Regions from separate parts of the Paenibacillus sp. YYML68 genome, predicted to be linked through region 1. Evidence: riboswitches for the same ligand, from Rfam matches in the RefSeq annotation. Region 1 holds a riboswitch; the other holds the start of a gene.
What was found. Region 1 has a riboswitch for cyclic di-GMP ahead of PAE68_RS09815 (response regulator). Riboswitches for the same ligand answer to the same signal wherever they lie in the genome.

Region 1 (3,114 bases):
CCCGCCGCCCAAAAAACAGGCTCGCTTGTCGCCGTCGATGCTAGAGCGATTGAGCCCATCATTACGATTGCTACGGCCGATACGGCCGTCTTCGCTCCCGTGGCGCGCGTAATGTAGCCGAAGACGAAGGAGCCAATGATGCTGGATACGGTCGATACGAGGTAGAGCAGGATGAACTTGCCGGTCGAGAAGCCGATGACAGTCTTCGCATAGACGCCCATGACAGCAATCGCCGTCGCAACCGCATCGTTGAAGAAGAAATAGGCGATCATGAACAGAAACACGGCTTTATATGTGCGCGCTTCCTTGAACGTCGCTGCAATATCGCGATAGCCACTCAGGAACGATTGCTTCGGCTTGGCCGTGATTGGCTTAGCGGTTGTTTCCTTATACATGAAGAACAGTGGCAGAGAGAAGATGAGGAACAGCAACGCGCTCGGAATGAAGGCGTTATGGAAGCTGCTGCTGCCGACAAGCGGATAGACCGACAGGCCGACTAACGTACCGACGTAACCAACCGCGACGCCGAAGCCGGAGATGAGCGGGAGCTCCTTCTGGCTCCCGAGGTCAGAGATCATCGCATCATAGAAGACGAGACTGGAGCTGTAAAAAAATTTGGCAAGCATGAACGCAATAAGTACCAATGCAAGCGACAGCGGAATGCCGCCCAACGTAAGCTCCGTCTGCCAGTATGACAGTCCGCCCATTACAAGTGTACAGGCGATGCAGGCGATCGCCAGCGGCACAAGGAACGCCTTCTTGCGGCCAGTCCGGTCTATGAGAACGCCGTACAGCGGGGATAGCAGCACAAGAAGGAGGCTGGAGAGTGCGTTCGTGTACGTAATGAACGTGCTGGCGATCTGGTTCATCGTATCGCTGCCGCCTAGTACCTCCTGTAGATAGAACGGGAAGAAGATCGTAATAATATTGGAGGTGAAGATCGTGTTGGCGAAGTCAAACATCGCCCACGCCAAAATCGGCATGGAGAAAAACAGACTCATCGCCTTACGGGAGCCTAGAGCTGGTTCGGTCAGCTGGCTTTTTTCGAGATTCGGCATGGAGTACACTCTTCCTTTTCTATTCATTATCTTCGCTACATCATTCGTCCTAAGCTGTCAATATTCCTTGCGTTTTACATAAATTTAATGCTGGGCTTACTTGCTGTTCTATGTATTCGTCATGATTCAACAATTAGCAACAAAAGTAGTGATGGCATTGTACTAAGGCATTCGGTATAATGAAGGTAAATGTAAGCGTCACCAAATCTTGGGTCAGCTAAGCTCCATGCATATGCTCGATATTCGAATGTAATTTGGGGTTCAGCTTGTAATTTTTAGAAACGGTGATATAATACTTTTTACAAATGTTTGTAACCGACAAAGGCAAACTTGGCGAAAGCTAAGGACGCAAAGCTATAGGGACTACTGTAGGTGTACAAAGTCAGCCAGCTGCCGAAGGACAAGAGATGCACGGTACTCAGGTCCTCTTTAGGCATGAAGAAGGGGGCTATTTGTTTTGCTATGACAACAACATACGCCTGCGCACATACATCCTCGGGAATACAAGTCGATACGCATTATGTTAACAACGAAGTCGAAGAGGAGGTTGTTCACGACGTGAATCCAAAGATTATGGTCGTTGATGATTCACTCTTTATGCGCATGTTATTGAAGAATGTCATTCGTGAGCTCGGGTACGAAGTAACCATGGAAGCCAGTAACGGTGTGGAAGCGCTATCACTATACTCAGATGAAAGACCGGATCTCGTGACCTTGGATATTACGATGCCAGAGATGGACGGATTAACGGCGCTGGAGAAAATTAAAGATCTAAATCCGAACGCAAAGGTGATTATGGTGTCTGCTATGGGGCAGCAGGCTCTACTTATTCGGGCGGTCAGTATGGGGGCGAGCGATTTTATTGTGAAGCCGTTTAGTAAAGACCGTGTGAAGGAAGCGCTGAAGCGGGCATTTGCCGGATAAGACACGCTGTAAGCTAGAATGAATACATGCATGCAAGTGGATTAGGGGAATTCGTATGGGAATGAAATGGGAGCATCTACAGCAAGTCATACAGGTAACCACGGCTGAGCAGCTGCAGCAGTGTCTTCAGGTTCGATCTGAAGTGTTCGTGAAGGAGCAGGGCGTGCCAAGTGAGCTGGAGGTGGACGAGCTGGACGTATCGCCCGATGCGGCTAGGCACTTCCTGATGCTCGATGGCGAGGTGCCGATTGCGGCAGCCCGTTATAAAATGTATGACGCGCACACGGCGAAGCTTCAACGGATCGCGGTGCTGCCTTCCTATCGAGGACAGGGCCTCGGCAAGAGGCTTGTTCAACGGATGGAGGACGATATTCGAAGCAGGGGTATTGGTCGCGTGATGCTGGACTCCCAGACGCATGCAGCGCCGTTCTACACCTCGGCCGGATACAGCATACAGTCGGAGGAGCCGTTCCTGGATGCCGGGATGTGGCACGTTCGAATGACGAAGCAGCTCGCTTCATTTCCCGGGTAAGCGCAGTAATCGACAATATTCAGTCAGTGGACGTCGACCGTTCGTTCCAGATGCTAGAATAGCCGCATTCCATGAGTGGAGTGCGGCTATTGCTATGTCCCGTTAAGGCTTCGCTATAATCTCGAACGGTACAGGGGCAGACGTTGCGAGTACCTTCTCCTTCGAGTCGATCACCTTCACCTCGATCGGCATCGATTGATGCTTGCTCAGCATGGAGACAGGCAACACCGCCTCCAGCTTCTGCTCGCTGCGCCACGTCGTCTTCAGCTTCACGCCTGCGGCATAGACCTTACAGCCGAGCCCGAATCGACCGCCTTCAACGGTCAACGTTATGGGCTTAGCGTCTGGCTTTCCCTTCTGATGCTGAAGCTGCTGAGGCGAGATGCGGTCAATTACCGGCTTGCCATAGCCGAGCGTGAACGCTGGTTCGGCTCCTGACGGCACTGCTCCTAAGGCAGCTGCCTGCTGTAGCTCACGCTCCAGTATCGCTTGCTGCTTCTGCTCATACTCCTTGACTGTCGACTCGTCAATATGCAGCGACTCATATTGCTCCTTGGGCGGCAGCAGCGGCATGCGGGACGCCAGCGCGTTCAAGTAATC
Region 2 (3,114 bases), 1.9 Mb from region 1:
CGCTGGTCGAAGAGCTGGTGCATCGCAAGCGGTGGATAGGCTGGGGGCTGTTTGCACTCGGGCTCTATTATTTAGTCGATCAAGTGCTGATACGTTCGCTGGGACTCCTGATCAACGAGCATTTGTCCAATCGGATTATCAGATGGTACGACGGCTACTTCCAGCTGCTTCTCGTCTCGCTGCTCATGATCGGCGGCGGTCTACGCTTGCTGCGGGGCGGCGGTAAGAGGAAGGAGCAGCGTAAGCCACAATAAGGGCGCGAACAGCGAACAGCCACGATCGTTCACCTGCATGGCAGATGGACGGTCGTGGCTTCGTTGTCGTGAGGAGGGCGCATCTGTATGCGAGGATCAGAGATTACACCTTGCCGCGAAGCTTGCGGAAAAACTGAGTCAGCATCGAGCTGCACTCCTCGCGCAGCACGCCCTCCATGACGTCGACGCGGTGATTGAACCGTTCCTCCTGCAGCAGGTTCATCAGCGTGCCAGCGCAGCCGGCCTTCGGGTCCCGTGTGGCGTAGATGACCTGTGGAACGCGTGCCTGCACGATCGCCCCTGCACACATCGGGCAAGGCTCGAGCGTGACATACAGTCGGCAATCGAGAAGCCGCCATGCGTCAAGATATTCGCTCGCCTGCTTGATGGCGATGAGCTCTGCGTGTGCGAGCGGGTCCTTCGTCGTCTCGCGTACGTTATGGCCGCGCCCGATAATCGTATCACCGAGCACGACGACAGCTCCGATTGGAACCTCGCGGATGGCCTCGGCCTTGCGTGCCTCCTCGACGGCTGCGCGCATGTAAGCTTCATGAGCTTCGTAGGTAGTCAAAGGATACACCTCGTTCGCAATCTGTGGACGATACAACGAACAAATATTCGTTTACACACATGCTGTGGATAAGATTGTGGATAACATACAGCAGATCCTCTCCCATTGTAGGGAAAAGCGGCATTTCAAGCAAGCGTTAACGGTGAGTACGAAGTTGTGCACAGGAGCGGGAAAATGTGAATATGTTGTAAATGTTGCTCGAATGTTAAAAAATAAGCCGAATCTTGTCTGACCCACTTGTATATTTTAGAAAAGCCCATATAATTGAAATTAACATTAAGCACATAGGCCTACAAATTTAGGTAATAAGTCTACGAGTATTTGTTGTAATAAGGGCAAACCTGTCGAAAGGCAGGGACGCAAAGCTGAGGGTCTAAGGTCCAGCGATTGGACGATGACAGCCTGGCCGCCGAATGTACGTCACGCGGTGAACAGGCTGTATGCTCGAGGCTTCGAGATACGGTCTTTTTTGTTGCTGTGCGGTATATTCGAGCGGAAAGGGTGATCAGTAAGCGATGCTTGTACCTGAGAAGCGGTCTAACAAGTCCTACGATTTCTCCAAGGAGAAATATCAAAGTCCAAGCGGCATTATGCTGCATAGCCGGACGGTTGTCGAGAAGGACAATTATGTGGCCACAGGCGTGCTTACTTATGCGGAAGGGGACGTCCTCGAGGTGGAGCTGAACGAATACAAGGCGTTCCAATTGAGCGAGAACGTCAAGCTGACCGTCTATTCACCAGGAGGCGTCTACACGTTCCAATCGACGGTCATTGCGAAGGACCAAGGGTCCTTAATGTTCATTAACCCACCGCAGAACAAAAACCGGTTCGTAGAGAAGCGGGAGCATCCGCGTGTGGACGTCTCGCATCGCGGACATATGCTTTCGTATGGTAAAGTGTATGATAATGAGCAGGTACTGGAGCAGGCGGTAGAGATCGATATTCATAATATCAGCGTCAGCGGAATTGGCTTCTCGCTAGCCAGCGATATCGAGCTTAACGAGCAGATGAAGGTGCAGGTGAACATCGATCTCGGCTTCGAAATTCCGTGCCTGGTCGAGATTATACGCAAGCAGAAGCGGGATGACAGTCACTACTATGGAGCCCAATACGTTGAGCTTCCGTCTGAGAAAACGAATTCGCTGCGAGCCTTCGTGCTGAAGAAGCAGGTGGAGCAGCATTTTGGCAAAAAAAACGAAGAAAAACGAAAGCGTGTGTTTAAATAAACAGCATGTTCGCGGACTCCTTAAGGAGTTGCTGCATATGATGAGGATAAGGCAGGATGCAAGGAGCGGGTCAAGCCATCGGCCAGCCAGCTTGCCGAATTCAGGACGAGGATGGTGAGCGTCGTGGCTTTCACGATGAAATACAGCATCACCCAGCGGTATTTAACAGGTCCGAGCAGCCGACGCCCGCAGCAGGCGCTGAGCGGACCGCGCTTTATCGTGGCGCATGATACGGGCAATCCGGGGTCGACGGCCTCAGCGAATGTTGCCTATTTCGAGCGAACGAGGAATGAGATGTCGGCGTCTGCTCATCTTTTCGTCGATGATAAAAGTATTATTGAATGTATTCCGTTATTAACCGGTCGGCCGGAGGTTGCCTACCACGTTGTATACAACGTGACGACAGACAATGCGCGGTACGGAGATGATGCGAACGACGCGGCAGGCGCGGTCGAGCTGTGTCACGGAGGCACGATTAACTTGACGGAGTCGTACAAGCGCTACGTATGGGTCATGGCCTATATATGCTACAAGTTCGGACTTGATCCGGCCACCGACATCGTCGGGCATTATACGCTGGACCCTGCAAGGCGTACAGATCCTCAAGGTCCGCTGCGACAGCTGGGGAAGACGTTCGCCGACTTCGTGCAGGACGTGGTGAACGAGTACCGGGCGAGCGTTATACCAGACAACCCAACGCCGCCGCCGACGCCCGTACCGGGTCCAGGCACGGGGACGATGATTAGCGTGGAGGATGCGAACAAAATTATTCGCTTCCTGTCGGCCTCTTACTTCGCTTCAGGTGACGCGGAGGCACAAGCGGAGTTCCATCGGCTCGCTAATGAGCTTCGTCGTGTATCGGGGCAGCCGCTGGAGTAGCGGTGAATGTTAGAGAACCTTCTTGCGATTGGAGCGGGAAGGTTTTTTTGCGCGGGCTCGCGTGACATGTTCCCCCCCTATGGGATATAATATAATGTCAGGATAAGAAATTTCGGTGTCATATAAGGAGCTGTCTATATAATGAGTCTTTCTTGCGGAATTGTCGGACTACCGAACGTAGGCA

Region 2: it holds a riboswitch for cyclic di-GMP, as region 1 does, so the genes downstream of both, PAE68_RS00970 (flagellar brake protein) here and PAE68_RS09815 (response regulator) in region 1, are expected to answer to the same signal.

The regions. Positions count from the first base shown of each region.
Region 1 covers NZ_BQYI01000001.1:2,156,421-2,159,534, forward strand. The annotation lists gene PAE68_RS09810 (MFS transporter) at 1-1,001, opposite strand, end outside; cyclic di-GMP riboswitch class I at 1,372-1,456, shown strand; gene PAE68_RS09815 (response regulator) at 1,617-1,982, shown strand; gene PAE68_RS09820 (GNAT family N-acetyltransferase) at 2,038-2,514, shown strand; gene PAE68_RS09825 (LTA synthase family protein) at 2,617-3,114, opposite strand, start outside.
Region 2 covers NZ_BQYI01000001.1:214,247-217,360, reverse strand. The annotation lists gene PAE68_RS00980 (hypothetical protein) at 1-254, shown strand, start outside; gene tadA (tRNA adenosine(34) deaminase TadA) at 358-825, opposite strand; cyclic di-GMP riboswitch class I at 1,150-1,239, shown strand; gene PAE68_RS00970 (flagellar brake protein) at 1,341-2,051, shown strand; gene PAE68_RS00965 (peptidoglycan recognition protein family protein) at 2,175-2,930, shown strand; gene ychF (redox-regulated ATPase YchF) at 3,072-3,114, shown strand, end outside.